Regions from separate parts of the Micromonospora sp. NPDC049081 genome, predicted to be linked through region 1. Evidence: predicted binding sites of a transcription regulator. Region 1 holds the regulator's gene; the other holds the start of a gene.

Region 1 (7,716 bases):
CGGGATCTCCGCCGGGTCGTGCTCGACGGCGGCGGCCAGCAACCGGTGCGGCAGATCCAGCACCTGCGCCGCCGTGCCCGAGGAGGCGAGCACCGCGCAGCCCGTCGCGCCGGCCGTGCCGTCACCGCCGCGCCGGCCGTAGACCCCGGCCAGGAAGCCGGGCATCGCACCGTCGTGCCCCACGTGCACCACCCGGTCCGGGTACGGCACCAGGATCAGCCCGAGCCCGAAGCCGGCCTTCCAGACCGTCTCGTCGGTGATCGTCACCGGCCAGCGCATCTCGTCCAGGGTGGCCGGGGCGAGCACCGCCCCGGTCGGGTCCAGCGCACCCGGGTCCGCCAGGAACGCCGCCCACCGGGCCATGTCCGTCGCCGTGCTCCACAACTGGCCGGCCGGCCCGACCGCCCCGAAGTCGGTCGGCGGCTCCGGATGCGCCTCGTCGGAGTACGCGTCGACCAGGAACCCGGTCACCGCCTGCGGCCCCGGGTCGACCGAGGTATCGGCCAACCCCAGCGGGGTGAGCACCCGCTCGGCGAGCACCTCCGCCCAGGTGCCGCCCCGCAACGCGCCGACCAGCCGGCCGAGCAACGCCATACCCAGGTTGGAGTAGTGGTAGCGACGCCCGGTGGGCAACACCCGCTCGGCCCGGACCAGATCGGCGATCAACTCGTCCACCTGCGGCGCGCGCAGCGTGTCCCAGACGTCCCCGTACGGCTCCCGTTGCAGCCCGGCGGTGTGCGACAGCAACCGGCGTACGGTCAGCTCGCCGTGCGCCGGCAGGTCCAGGTGCCGGCCCAGCGGGTCGTCCAGGTCGAGCAGCCCGTCGTCGCGGCACTGCAACACCAGCACGGCGGTGAAGGTCTTGGTGACCGAACCGATCCGGAACCGGCTCTGCGGGCCGAGCACGGTGTCGTTGCCGGTGCCGCCCACCTCGCAGGTCCAGAGCGGACGGTCGGCCCGGTGCAGCGCCACCGCCAGCGCCGGCACCCGGGCCTGCGCCTGGACCTGCCGGACCATCCGCTCCAGCCGACGCCGCGTCACCGTCGCGGCGGGACCCCCGTCGGGATCGGGCGACGCAGCGGGCTGCGGGTCGGGCTCCGGCTCAGTCCCGGACGTCACCCCAGGTCCCGGACCAGCATGGGGCCCAGGGGCGCACCGCCGAGCAGGTGGGCATGCACGTGGAAGACCTCCTGCCCGCCGTACGGGCCGGTGTTGAACATCAGCCGGAAGCCGTCGCCGGTCAGCCCCTCGTCCTCGGCCACCGCGGCAGCCGTGGCCAGCACCTCACCGGCCAGCGCCGGGTCACCCTGGCCGAGCGTCGCCACGTCGGCGTAGTGCTCCTTGGGGATGACCAGCACGTGCACCGGCGCCTTCGGCCCGATGTCGCGGAATGCCAGGGTGCTGGCGGTCTCCTTGACGATGGTGGCCGGAATCTCCCCGGCGACGATGCGGCAGAACAGACAGTCAGCTCCCATCCCCCCACTCTAAAGACCACCCCCACCACCCCCCACTCCCCCACTCCTCCACCCGCCCCGACCCCCGCCAGCCCCACCCCACCCGGCCCAGCCCGCCGACCCCGCCCAGCCCCGCCCAGCCCTCCTCGCCCCGGTGATCAAGAGCTTTACGCCAATTTCAGGCCTCCAGATGACCCAAACCTCTTGATCACCAGCCACCAACGCCGAGGGCTGGGTGGTGGGCTCGGTGATCAAGAGATTTGGGGCGGGATTGGGCTCGCGGATGACGTAAACCTCTTGATCACCGGGGCGAGGCGGGGGCGGCGGAGGGAGGCGGGGGCCAGGGGGTGGGGGAGGCGGGGGCGGGGGCGCGGTGGGGCGGAGGTGGGGCGAGGGAGGGAGGGGAAGAGGGGGTTACCAGCGGGGGAGGCGGGTGGAGAGGACGGAGAGGGCGGCCACGCCGGCGGTGGAGGTACGCAGGACCGAGGGGCCCAACCGGACCGGGCGGGCACCGGCCTCGGTGAAGGCGGTCAACTCGGTCGGGGCGATGCCGCCCTCGGGGCCGACCACAAGGATGATCTCGCCGGTGGTCGGCAGCTCGACCGTGGTCAGCCGCTCCTCGGCCTCCTCGTGCAGGACGAACGCCGCGCCGGCCCCGGCGATCCGGCGGGCCACCGTGGCGGTGGACTCGTCCGGTGCTCCCGCCACCACCGGCAACCAGGCACGACGGGCCTGCTTGGCCGCCTCCCGGGCGGTCGCAGCCCACTTCTCCCTGGCCCGTACGCCCCGGTCACCGCGCCACTGCACCACCGAGCGGGACGCCGCCCAGGGCACGATCTCGTCCACCCCGACCTCGGTCATCGCCTGCACGGCGAGTTCACCCCGGTCGCCCTTGGCGATGCCCTGCACCACGACCAGCCGGGGGACGTCCGCGTCCACGTACCCCCGGGAGGTGACGGTGAGGTCCAGGGTGCCCCGGCCGACGGCGGTGACCACGGCGGTGGCGGTGCCACCCCGACCGTCGGCGAGCAGCAGCTCCTCGCCGACGCGCAGCCGTTGCACGGTGGCGGCGTGGTGCCCCTCGGGGCCGTCCAGGGTGAGCTGGTCGGCAGGAGGCAGCGACTCGACCAGGAACAGCGGCGCGGACACGCCGATCAGGCTAACCGGCCCGGCCCCCACCGCCCCGGACCGGGCCGCCCGACAGACCGCCGCCCCGGACCGGGCCGCCCCGCACACCACCGCCCCGGAGCAAACCGCCGGACACACCACCGCCCTGGGTCAGAACCGCCCCGGGTCAGAACCGTGGGTCAGAACCGCCCCGAGTCAGGACCGTCCCGAGTCAGGACCGCTCCGGGTCAGGGCCGCCACACCCGAGCTGACCAGGGCACCGCTGACGGGGGTCCGAACCAGCCCGGGGCAGGCCCGGGTCAGGCGTGGCCGTTGAAGGCGTCGCGCATCCGGGAGAAGAAGCCGCCCTGCTTGCTCAGCTCGGCGACCTCCTCGCCCCGGGTCTTGGCGAAGTCCCGCAGCATCTTCTCCTGGTCGGCGTCGAGCTTGGTGGGGGTACGCACGTCGAGGTGGACGTAGAGGTCACCCCGGCCGGTGCCCCGCAGGTGCGGTACGCCCCGGGCGCGCAGCCGCAGCGTGCTGCCCGGCTGGGTGCCGGCCTTGACGTCGACCGTCTCCTCGCTGTCCAGCGTCTTGATGGTCAGTCGGGTGCCCAGCGCGGCGGCGGTCATCGGGACGGTGACCCGGCAGTGCAGGTCGTCGCCCTTGCGGGAGTAGACGTCGTGCGGGCGCTCGTGGATCTCGACGTAGAGGTCACCGGCGGTGCCGCCGCCCGGGCCGACCTCACCCTGCTGGGCGAGCCGGATCCGCATGCCGTCCTCGACCCCGGCGGGGATCTTGACGGTCAGCGAGCGGCGGGTCCGTACCCGGCCGTCGCCGGCACAGGTCGGGCAGGGGTGCGGGATGGTGGTGCCGTAGCCCTGGCAGACGGTGCACGGGCGGGCCGACACCACCTGGCCGAGGAAGGTCCGCTGCACCGACTGCACCTCGCCCCGGCCCCCGCACGCCTCGCACGTCGCCAGGTGGGTGCCGGCTGCGGTGCCCGCCCCGGAGCAGGTGGTGCAGAGCACTGCGGTGTCGACGGTGATCGGGGCCTCGACGCCGAAGGCGGTCTCGTGCAGGTCCAGTTCCAGCCGCAGGATCGCGTCGGCTCCGGGGCGGGTACGCGGGCGCGGACCGCGCGCCCCACCGGCCGCACCACCGAAGAAGGCGTCCATGATGTCCTGGAAGCCGACGAACGGGCCGGCCCCGCCGGGGCCGCCCGGGCCACCGGCGCCCCCGCCGCCCGGGGCGAGCGGGTCGCCGCCCAGGTCGACGATCTGCCGCTTCCGGTCGTCCGAGAGGACCTCGTACGCGGCGTTGATGTCCTTGAACTTCTCCTGTGCCTCCGGGTCCGGATTGACGTCCGGGTGGAACTGCCGCGCCAGCTTGCGGTAGGCGCGCTTGATCTCGTCATCGGAGGCTTCCCGGCCGACGCCGAGAATGCCGTAGTAGTCCCTGGCCACTGCGTTCCGTGTCCTCATGTTCGTCTCGCGTTGCGCCGGTCGGCGGCCGGAGCCGGCCGTCGGCCCTGACTGGTCAGTTCTGGGCCAGCAGCTCGCCCACGTAGCGTGCCACGGCCCGCACCGTGGCGATGGTGCCGGGGTAGTCCATCCGGGTCGGGCCGAGTACGCCCAGCCCACCGACGATGGTGCTGCCGGGGCCGTACCCGGTGCTGACCACCGAGGCGGCCCGCAGGTTGTCGACCTCGTTCTCGTCGCCGATCAGCACCCGGGTGGTGCTCGGTTCGGCCTCGCCGATCAGCTTGAGCAGGACGACCTCCTCTTCGAGCGCCTCCAGGATGGGTCGCAGCGAACCCTGGAAGTCGAGCAGGCCGCCCCGGGTGAGGTTGGCGGTGCCGGCGAGCGCCAACCGCTCCTCGGTGCGCTCGACGAGGGTCTCCAGCAGCACGGTGGACAGGGTGGTCATGGCCCCGCGCAGGTGCGGCGCGGACTCCTCGACCAGCGCCTGGACCAGCGGTGGGGTGTCGGACAACCGACTGCCGACCAGTTTCTCGTTGACCAGCCGGCGCAGGTCGGTGACGTCGTCGGCGGGGACCGGCGTGGGCAGTTCGACCAGCCGCTGCTCGACCCGCCCGGTGTCGGCGATCATGACCAGCATCAGCCGGGTGGTGGAGATCGGCACCAGCTCCAGGTGCCGCACCGACGACCGGGCCAGCGACGGGTACTGCACGACGGCGACCTGCCGGGTGAGCTGCGCCAGCAGCCGTACGGTGCGGTGCACCACGTCGTCGAGGTCGACCGCGCCGACCAGGAACCGCTCGATGGCCCGACGTTCGGCGGGGCTGAGCGGTTTGACCCGGGAGAGCCGGTCGACGAAGAGGCGGTAGCCCCGGTCGGTGGGCACCCGGCCGGCGCTGGTGTGCGGCTGCCGGATGTAGCCTTCCTCCTCCAGCACCGCCATGTCGTTACGGACGGTCGCCGGGGAGACCCCGAGCTGGTGCCGCTCGACGAGCGTCTTGCTGCCGACGGGCTCCTGCGTGGCGACGTAGTCCTCGACGATCGCCCGCAGCACGGCGAGTTTGCGGTCGTCGAGACCCATCTCCCACCTCCTGTCGCACGGCGACCGGACTTCTGACGCGTCCGGCGAGCGCTCTGGCACTCGACTGTAGCGAGTGCCAGTCTACGACGGCAGTACCGCCGCTGCGTTGATCAACGACGGACCGTCGGTGCGACCGCCCCGGTGGGTTGCCGGCGTGGCCGCTGACCGAATGTCGAGGCCAACCTCACCAGTGTCGCTCTGGTGCACCCTTGCCGGCAGCCCCTACCGTGACGGGCATGACTGAACCACCTCGCCCGCCCGGCGCGGGGGACGGCTACCCGCCGGACCCGAACGCTGGCCAGGGCTCGCCATACGAGCCGCCCACCGCACCACTGTCCGGGGCACCGGGTGCAGGCGGGTATCCCCCGCCCGGCGGGTATCCGCCGCCCACCGGTGACCAGCCGCCGTCGGGTGGCTACGACCCGTCGGGTGGCTACGGCCCGCCCGGTGGCTACGGCCCGCCTGGTGGCTACCCGCCGGCCGGTGGCGGATATCCGACCGCCGGCGCGTACGGCGCCCCGACCGGTGGATACGCCAACAGCGAGGACAAGACCTGGGCGCTGGTCGCGCACTTCGGCGGGGCCGCCGGCGCGCTGATCAGCCTCGGCCCGCTCGGCTTCGTCGCCCCGCTGATCGCCTACCTGGTACGCGGTCAGCAGTCGCCGGCCGTCCGGGCGCAGGCGTTGGCCGCGCTGAACTTCCAGATCCTCTGGTCGATCATCGCGTTCGTGCTGCTCTTCGTGAGCTGGTGCCTGCTCTTCCTGCCCAGCATCGCGGTCGTGGTGATCCAGATCCTGTTCGGGATCATCGCCGGCATGAAGGCCAACGAGGGTCAGGCCTACCGCTACCCGATGTCCACCAGTTTCATCAAGTGAACCCCGGCCGGCCGCTCCCCCGGCCGGTCGGGCACCACCGCCGGCCCCGGCCCGCCCCGCTGCGGTGCGCGGCGGGCCGGCGGGACCACGCTCAGGGCAGCAGGTCGCGGACCACCGCGTCGGCCAGCAGCCGGCCCCGCAGGGTGAGCACCGCCCGCCCCTGCGGGTAGGCCACCGGGTCCAGCAGCCCGTCGGCGAGCGCGCGGGCGGCGGCGGCCCGGCCCGCGTCGTCCAGCACGTCCAGCGGCAGCCCGGAGGCGAGCCGGAGCCGCAGCATCACGTCCTCCATGTGCGCCTCGGCCGGGGTGAGGACCTCCCGGGCAAGGCCGGGCGAGTGCCCGGCGGCGAGCCGTTGCGCGTACGCGCTGGGGTGTTTGACGTTCCACCAGCGCACCCCGCCGACGTGGCTGTGCGCCCCCGGGCCGAGGCCCCACCAGTCGGCCCCGGTCCAGTAGAGCAGGTTGTGCCGGCACCGGGCCGCCTCGCTGCGGGCCCAGTTGGAGACCTCGTACCAGGAGAACCCGGCCGCGTCGAGGGCGGCCTCCGCCGCCAGGTAACGGTCGGCCGCCACGTCGTCGGAGGGGTACGGCAGCTCGCCGCGCCGCATCCGGGCGGCCAACCGGGTGCCGTCCTCCACGATCAGGGCGTACGCGCTGACGTGGTCGACCCCGGCGGCGACGACCTGGTCCAGCGAGGCGGCGAAGTCCTCGGCGCGCTCCCCCGGCGTGCCGTAGATCAGGTCCAGGTTGACGTGGTCGAACCCGGCGTCGCGGGCCTCCCGGGCGGCCTCGGCGGCCCGGCCGGGGCGGTGGGTCCGGTCGAGGACCGCCAGCACCCCGGCGGCGGCGGACTGCATGCCCAGCGAGATCCGGGTGTAGCCGGCGGCCCGCAGGGTCTTCAGCGACTGCGGGGTGACCGACTCGGGGTTGGCCTCGGTGGTCACCTCGGCGTCGGCGGCCAGGCCCCAGGTGCGGTCGATGCCGTCCAGCAGGCGGGCCAGGTCGTCGGCGGGTAGCAGGGTGGGGGTGCCGCCGCCGACGAAGACCGTGTCGACCCTCGGTGGTGGGGCGTCGCCGAGCACCCGGGCGGCGAGCGCCAACTCGGCGAGCACGGTGTCGGCGTACGACTCCCGGCTGACGCCTGCGCCCAGCTCGGCGGCGGTGTAGGTGTTGAAGTCGCAGTAGCCGCAGCGGCTGGCGCAGAACGGTACGTGCAGGTAGACGCCGAAACCGCGCGCGCCGACCTCCCGCAGGGCGGTGGTGGGCAGCGCGCCGTCGACGGGAACGGTCTCACCATCTGGAAGGACGCCGGGCATGGCCACTAGTGTGCCCGGCATGACCTCTCCCGACCGACTCGTGCGGGTCGCCACGGCCCGTGGGGTGACCACGCTCACCCTGGACAGCCCGCACAACCGCAACGCGCTGTCCACGGCGCTGATGACCGAGCTGCTGGCCGGGATCGCCGCGGCGGTCGCCGACGACGCGGTCCGGGTGGTCGTGCTGGACCACACCGGCCCGGTCTTCTGTTCCGGGGCGGACCTGAAGGAGACGGCGGCGGCGTACGCCAGCGGGTCGGTGCCGGCCGGGATGCTCGGTGACGTGCTGGTGGCGGTGCGGGAGTGCCCGAAGCCGGTGCTGGCGAAGGTGGCCGGGCCGGCGCGGGCCGGCGGTCTGGGCCTGATCGCGGCGGCGGACCTGGCGGTCTGCGCGCAGGAGGCG
Region 2 (7,716 bases), on a different contig from region 1:
TCGACCCGACCGCCGAGACGGTCGTGTTCAACACCGGCGAGGGCCTGAAGACCATCGACGCGGTCGCCGGCCAGGTCGGCCCCACCCACCGGATCAAGCCGTCCCTGCGGGCCGCCCGCGACGCCGGCCTCCTCTCCTGATCCCCGGGCGAGTTGATCTCCGGGTGACCGGAATTTCGCGGTGAGTGGCGAAAACCCGCCGGGAAGGACTTGACGGCAGGAACCGGGCGGCGCAAGATGCTCCGTGCGGGAGGGCTTTCGCCGGAGACTTTTCAAGTTCTTGCGACCCAACGCCGGAGGCGTTGTGCGAACGTCCCTCCCGACCAACGTGCAAGGGGGCCAGCGGAAATCCGCTGGCCCCCTTCGTCGTCGACAGGCAGACTCCCGGCGTGACCGTGGACATCGCAGCAATCGATCCGACCGACCAGCCGGCCCTCGACGCGGTCTACCGGATCGCGGCCACGGTCGAAGCGACGGAGTCGCCCGACCTGCCGCCGCTGTGCCGTCGCCGGTTCGAGGCGCCGCTGCGGCACCCGATGCCCGGCATCGACACCCGCTGGTCGGTGGCGCGACTGGACGGCGTGGTCGCCGGCTGGGTCCGGCTCAACCTCCACCTGCTGGACAACACCGACAACGCCAGCGTCGAGCTGGTGGTGGACCCGGCGCACCGGCGGGCGGGAGTGGGGCGGGCGTTGTTCACGCACGCCCGCGAGCAGCTGCGGGAGGCCGGCGGCAAGCGGATGGTCGGCTCCGCCGTGGCCGCGCTGCCCGGCGAGCCGGGTGGACAACTGCCCGGGGCGGCCTTCGCGGCGGCGCTCGGCGCGAAGGCGGCGCTGGTCGACGTCCGTCGTCGACTCGACGTCACCGCGCTCGACCGGGACCGGCTGGCGACGCTGCGGGCCGGGGCGCGCTCGGCCGTCGCCGGCTACCGCACGGTCCGCTGGCACGGGCACCCGCCGTCGGAGCACCTCGCCGACCTCGCCTACCTGGAGGGCCGGATGATGACCGACGCACCCCTGGGTGACCTGGAGTGGGAACCCGAGCGGATGGACGCCGAGCGCATCCAGGGCATGGAGCGGGCGCTGGACGCGCGGGGCGTCCGCCGCTACAGCGTCGCCGCCGTGCACGAGTCGTCCGGCCGGTTGGTCGCGTGGACCGTGCTCAGCCTGGCCGCGAACACCACCCGGCACGCCTGGCAGCAGATCACCATCGTCGACCCGGCCCACCGGGGGCGCCGGCTCGGGCTGCTCTGCAAGGCCGAGAACCTCGAACACACCCTGGCGTACGAGCCGGAGCTGAGCGTGGTCGACACCTACAACGCGGCGGCGAACACCCACATGATCGCGATCAACGAGCTGCTCGGGTTCCGGCCGGTTGCCGGGTCCACGGAGTGGCAGTCGACCATCTGATCTGTGACACGCCCCTACTGATCTGGTCATCATCTGTTGCATGATGGCGGGCATGACGGAGACCCCGCACCCGCTGTACGACAGGCACGCCGACACCCTGCACCGCGCGCTGACCGCGATCACCGAACGCGGGTACTGGTCCGCCTACCCCGAATCGCCCAGCCCCCGGGTGTACGGCGAGACCGCCGCCGCCGACGGGAAGGCCGCCTTCGAGGCGTACCTCGGTGGCGACTTTCCGCTCGACCAGCCCGGCACGGCCGACCGGGTCGCCACCGAGACGAGCCCGTTCGGGGTGGCCCTGGACGTGCGCTACCCGCACCCGGGCGCCGACGAGGTGGTCGCCGCCGCCTCCGCCGCCCTGCCGGCCTGGCGCGACGCCGGCCCGCAGACCCGGGCGGGGGTGTGCCTGGAGATCCTCGACCGGTTGCACAAGCACGTCTTCGAACTGGCCAACGCGGTGCAGTTCACCAGCGGCCAGGCGTTCGTGATGGCCTTCCAGGCCGGCGGCGCACACGCGCTGGACCGGGCCCTGGAAGCGATCGCCTACGCGTACGCCGAGATGACCCGGCACCCCGGGACGGCCAGCTGGGAGAAGGCCGCCGGCAAGGGCGACCCGCTGCGGATGACCAAGACGTTCCACGTGGTGCCGCGCGGGGTGGCCCTGGTGATCGGCTGCAACACCTTCCCGACCTGGAACTCGTACCCCGGGCTGTTCGCCTCACTGGTCACCGGCAACCCGGTCGTGGTCAAGCCGCACCCCCGCGCGGTGCTGCCCCTGGCGATCACCGTGAAGTACGCCCGGGAGGTGCTCGCCGAGGCCGGCTTCGACCCCGACCTGGTGCTGCTCGCCCCCGAGGCCCCCGGCGAGAAGCTCGCCTCGATCCTCGCCCTGCACCCGGCAGTGAAGATCGTCGACTTCACCGGCTCCACCGGGTACGGCGACTGGCTGGAGGCCAACGCCCGGCAGGCGACCGTCTACACCGAGAAGGCCGGCCTGAACACCGTCGTCATCGACTCCACCGACGACTTCGCCGGCATGTGCCGCAACCTCGGTTTCACGCTGACCCTCTACAGCGGGCAGATGTGCACCACCTCGCAGAACATCCTCATCCCCGCCGCCGGCATCACCACCGACCAGGGGCACAAGAGCTTCGACGAGGTGGCCGCCGGCATCGCCGCCACCGTCGGCAAGCTCACCGCCGACCCGGCCCGGGGCGTCGAGCTGACCGGGGCGATCGTCAACGACGGAGTGCTGGAACGCCTCGACGAGGTCACCAAGGTCGGCGAGGCGGTGCTGGAGTCGCGTACCGTCACCCACCCCGCGCTGCCCGACGCGGTGGTCCGGACGCCGACCATCGTCAAGCTCGCCGCCACCGACACCGAGGTCTACGGCCGGGAATGGTTCGGGCCGATCTCCTTCGTCATCGCCACCGACTCGACCGCGCACAGCATCGAGATCCTGCGGTCCACCGTCGGAGAGTCCGGCGCGCTGACCGCCGCCGTCTACTCCACCGACGAGGCGGTGCTGGACGCCGTCGAGGCCGCCGCGATCGACGTCGGGGTGCACCTGTCGGCCAACCTCACCGGTGGGGTCTTCGTGAACCAGTCCGCCGCTTTCTCGGACTTCCACGGCAGCGGCGCGAACCCGGCCGCCAACGCCGCCCTCACCGACGGCGCCTACGTCGCCAACCGCTTCCGCATCGTCCAGTCCCGCCGCCCCGCCTGACCCCACCGTCCCCGTCCCACGCCCCTGCCTTCCCGACCACCCCCACCCCCGTCCGCGCTCCGGCTGCGGGCGGGGGTGTTCGGTGTTCGGTGGTCGGTGTTCCGTGTTCCGTGTTCCGTGGTCCGTGGTCGGTGATCAAGAGGTTTACGTCATCCTGAGTGGCTGATTTGACGTAAACCTCTTGATCACCGGCGCGGCCCGGCGCGGCCCGGCGCGGCCTGGCCCGGTCCGGCCCGGTCCGGCGCGGCCTGGCCTGGCCTGGCGCGGCGCGGTCCGGCCTGGCGCGGTCCGGTCCGGCGCGGTCCGGCCCGGGGTTTTGGGGGTGGGGGTCAGGCGGGGCGGCGCATCTGGAGTTCGTTGAGGGCGGGGATCTTGGGGTGCGGGACGCGGACGCCGGTGTCGGTGAAGCCCAGACGGTGGTAGGCCCGGTAGGCGCGGTCGTTGCCGACCACCACCTCGAGCATGAGCTGTGGTCGGCCGCAGGCGCGCGACCAGGCGGCGACCTCGTCGATCAGCGCGCCGAGTAGGCCGGTGCCCCGCCACGAGGGGTTCACGTAGACCGCGTAGACGACCGTCAGGTCCGGCTCGTCGGGGGAGACGGTGCCGCCCGCGTGGCCGACCAGCCGGCCGCCGGGATCGGCCACGAACTGGGCGGTGTGGCACCCCTGGGACACGTACGCGATCCGGGCCGCGTAGTCGGCGTGCGGGCGGGCGGCGGCCTCGGCGACGGTCTCCAGGAAGGCCAGCGGCGCATCCGCGAGCATCTCCAACCGCAGCGCCCGCATCCGGGCGGCGTCCTGCGGGCGCACCCGGTGCACGGGTGCCGTCCGGGTCACCGGTGGGGCCGGGGCAGATGTCATGTGCGCATGCATACCGCAGCGATGAACGCCGATGGGTAACCGGGTCGATACCCGTCCGATTTAGACCGATTTGAGGTCGTGCGCGGTCGTCACTCCTCGTGTAGCGTGCGATTTCGGTCACCGATTCAGCGGCCTTCACCGACCGCCGAAACGGTGGTTCTCCGCTGTCGGCCCGCCGGCATCCCGGGGTTGTGGAACGCCGCGCAGAGTGAGGAAGTGCACCGTGGCACAGGGCACCGTCAAGTGGTTCAACTCCGAAAAAGGCTACGGCTTTATCGCCGTCGACGGCGGGCAGGACGTCTTCGTCCACTTCTCCGCCATCGAGATGGACGGCTACAAGGCGCTCGACGACGGTCAGCGGGTGGAGTTCGAGATCGCCCAGGGTCAGAAGGGGCCGCAGGCCGAACGGGTCCGCGTCATCGCCTGACCTGTCCTGCGGGCCCCACCCGCCGGGCCGCCCGTGGGACGGTTGGCGGCGGGGGTCGGTGCGGGGAAAGATCGTGAACCGTCCAGGCGTCCTCGCTGAGGAGGGTTCATGTCCGACCAGTCACCTCCGGGTCCACCCGGCCCCGCTGCCGGGTCGCCGGGCGGACCATGGGGGCCGCCGCCCGGAGGGCCGCCGTCGGGCCAACCCTCGTGGGGGCCGCCGCCCGGGGGGCCGCCGTCGGGCCAACCCTCGTGGGGGCCGCCGTCGTGGGATCCGTCCGCAGCGGGGCCGCCGGGCTGGAGCTATCCGGCTCCCGGTGGCCCGTACCCGGGCTATCCCCCGGGTGCCGACGGCGGTTTCCCGCCGCTCGGGAGCTATCCGCCGCTCGGGGGCCATCCGCCGGTCGCCGGGGGCGGCTCCTGGGGGCCGGCGGACCCGCTGGTCAATCCGCCGTACGCCGGGCTGGAAGGCTGGTTCGCCCGGTGCACCGGCGCGTTGCGTCGAAGTTGGCGGACCCTGCTGCCGTTGATGCTGCTCACCCAGGTCGTGCCGGCGGTGGCGGTGTCCCTGCTCTCCCTCGGCACGGGGCCCGACGCCGCCCCGCTGCCCGCCGACGGCTCGATTCCCGACGGCTACCTCAGTGACCTGGTGATCTACGGGGTCTCGGTGCTCCTGGTCGCGCTGGCCTTCGGGGTGGTGCAGGGCATCGGCTGGGCGGGTGGCACCTGGGTGGTGGCCCGGCAGGCCGCCGGCCAGCCGGCCGACCTGCCCGGCGCGCTGCGCTACGGCGCGCGCCGCTGCCTCGGCCTGTGGGGCTGGATGCTGGTGCTGGGCCTGCTCATCGGCGTCGGTTTCTGCCTGTGCCTGCTGCCGGGCATCTACCTGGCGTTCGCCCTCGCCCTCGCCGGCCCGGTCTACCTGTTCGAGGGGCAGAACCCGATCGGGCGCTCGTTCCGCATGTTCCACGACCGGTTGGGCATGGTGCTCGGCCGGGTGGCGCTGGTCGCACTGGCGGTGCTGCTCGGCAGCGTGCTCGGCGGGGTGGTGGAGTCGGTCGGCACCGTGCCGTTCGGCACCGACCCGTTCACCGCGCCCGGCACCGCCGTGGGTGCGGTGGCGGTGATCCTGGTGAGCGCGGTGCTGGTCGTGCCGGTCTACCTGGTGCAGCTGGTCGGCCTGGTCGTGACGTACGCCGAGCAGCGCGCGCAGGAGGGGCCGGTGAACGTCGTGCGACTGGTGGCGGAACTCGGCTGACCGGCCCCATCGTGCTTGCACTCGGCAGGGGAGAGTGCTAAACAGGTCATTGGCACTCGCATACGGTGAGTGCCAATGGTCGGGGCGGTAGGGCCACGGTCACATCGGCGTCTCGATGGCGTCGGGTGGCACATGGCCGGTCGTCGCGGGCTGTCCGGCCCGACCGAGGAGGACGTCGTCGTCGCCAGGTGGCGACGTCCCCAAGGTGCGTACACCAGGCGGCCCGTCCGGGGACACAACCCCCGGGTGGCCCGTGAGTGTCCAGGAGGACAACGCCGTATGGCCAAGATGATCGCGTTCGACGAAGAGGCTCGCCGCGGCCTCGAGCGGGGCATGAACCAGCTCGCCGACGCCGTAAAGGTGACCCTCGGCCCCAAGGGCCGCAACGTGGTGCTCGAGAAGAAGTGGGGTGCCCCCACCATCACCAACGATGGTGTGAGCATCGCCAAGGAGATCGAGCTCGAGGACCCGTACGAGAAGATCGGCGCCGAGCTGGTCAAGGAGGTCGCCAAGAAGACCGACGACGTCGCCGGTGACGGCACGACGACGGCGACCGTCCTGGCCCAGGCCCTGGTGCGCGAGGGTCTGCGCAACGTGGCCGCCGGTGCCAACCCGATGGCCCTGAAGCGGGGCATCGAGGCTGCCGTGGCCAGCGTCTCGGAGGAGCTGTCCAAGCTCGCCAAGGACGTCGAGACCAAGGAGCAGATCGCCTCCACCGCCTCCATCTCCGCCGGTGACAGCACCGTCGGGGAGATCATCGCCGAGGCGATGGACAAGGTCGGCAAGGAAGGCGTCATCACCGTCGAGGAGAGCAACACCTTCGGGCTGGAGCTGGAGCTCACCGAGGGCATGCGCTTCGACAAGGGCTACATCTCCGCGTACTTCATGACCGACCCGGAGCGTATGGAGGCCGTCTTCGACGACCCCTACCTGCTCATCGTCAACAGCAAGATCTCCTCGGTGAAGGACCTGCTCCCGATCCTGGAGAAGGTCATGCAGTCGGGCAAGCCGCTGCTGATCATCTCCGAGGACATCGAGGGCGAGGCCCTGGCGACCCTGGTCGTCAACAAGGTCCGGGGCACCTTCAAGTCGGTCGCCGTCAAGGCGCCGGGCTTCGGTGACCGCCGCAAGGCCATGCTCGCCGACATCGCCATCCTCACCGGTGGCCAGGTCATCAGCGAGGAGGTCGGCCTCAAGCTGGACGCCGTCGGCCTCGACATGCTGGGCCGCGCCCGCAAGGTCGTGGTGACCAAGGACGAGACCACCATCGTCGACGGTGCCGGCGACGCCGACCAGATCCAGGGGCGGGTCAACCAGATCCGGGCCGAGATCGACAAGAGCGACTCCGACTACGACCGCGAGAAGCTGCAGGAGCGGCTGGCCAAGCTGGCCGGCGGCGTTGCGGTGATCAAGGTCGGCGCGGCCACCGAGGTCGAGCTGAAGGAGCGCAAGCACCGCATCGAGGACGCCGTCCGCAACGCGAAGGCCGCCGTCGAGGAGGGCATCGTCCCGGGTGGTGGCGTCGCGCTGGTGCAGGCCGGCAAGACCGCCTTCGACAAGCTGGACCTGGCCGGCGACGAGGCGACCGGTGCGCAGATCGTCAAGATCGCGCTGGACGCCCCGCTGCGGCAGATCGCCGTCAACGCCGGCCTGGAGGGTGGCGTGGTCGTCGAGCGCGTCCGCAACCTGGACGCCGGTCACGGCCTCAACGCCGCCAGCGGTGAGTACGTCGACCTGCTGGCCGCGGGCATCATCGACCCGGCCAAGGTGACCCGGTCGGCGCTGCAGAACGCCGCGTCGATCGCGGCGCTCTTCCTCACCACCGAAGCCGTCGTGGCGGACAAGCCGGAGAAGACCCCGGCCGCCCCGGCTGGCCCGGGTGGCGGGGACATGGACTTCTGAGTACAGCTCCAACGCCGAACGGGGCGGGCCGCGCGAGCGGTCCGCCCCGTTCCGTGTCCGGGGACCGTACCCAGCCGGGCCGGCTCACCCCGGCGACCGGGGGCCGGTCAGCGGCGGGCCGCCCGCACCGCCGCGTACG

The links. Region 1 encodes HrcA, which represses chaperone genes, less so after heat shock. Its sites were predicted from a motif close to GGTTNGCACNCTCNNNNNGAGNGTGCNAACC; they were not measured.
Region 2: a site for HrcA is predicted at 5,723-5,753, ahead of groL (chaperonin GroEL). Genes of this name have one in related genera too.

Annotation. Positions count from the first base shown of each region.
Region 1 covers NZ_JBEZEK010000028.1:57,922-65,637, reverse strand. Annotated here, with positions in the region: gene AB0B63_RS28130 (serine hydrolase domain-containing protein) at 1-1,017, opposite strand, end outside; gene AB0B63_RS28125 (histidine triad nucleotide-binding protein) at 1,116-1,475, opposite strand; gene AB0B63_RS28120 (16S rRNA (uracil(1498)-N(3))-methyltransferase) at 1,869-2,603, opposite strand; gene dnaJ (molecular chaperone DnaJ) at 2,882-4,027, opposite strand; gene hrcA (heat-inducible transcriptional repressor HrcA) at 4,101-5,123, opposite strand; gene AB0B63_RS28105 (DUF4870 domain-containing protein) at 5,360-5,998, shown strand; gene hemW (radical SAM family heme chaperone HemW) at 6,090-7,313, opposite strand; gene AB0B63_RS28095 (enoyl-CoA hydratase-related protein) at 7,333-7,716, shown strand, end outside.
Region 2 covers NZ_JBEZEK010000010.1:45,357-53,072, forward strand. Annotated here, with positions in the region: gene thrC (threonine synthase) at 1-140, shown strand, start outside; gene AB0B63_RS16615 (GNAT family N-acetyltransferase) at 389-1,408, shown strand; gene paaN (phenylacetic acid degradation protein PaaN) at 1,461-3,134, shown strand; gene AB0B63_RS16625 (GNAT family N-acetyltransferase) at 3,464-3,994, opposite strand; gene AB0B63_RS16630 (cold-shock protein) at 4,218-4,421, shown strand; gene AB0B63_RS16635 (hypothetical protein) at 4,917-5,675, shown strand; gene groL (chaperonin GroEL) at 5,955-7,577, shown strand; gene AB0B63_RS16645 (S8 family serine peptidase) at 7,685-7,716, opposite strand, start outside.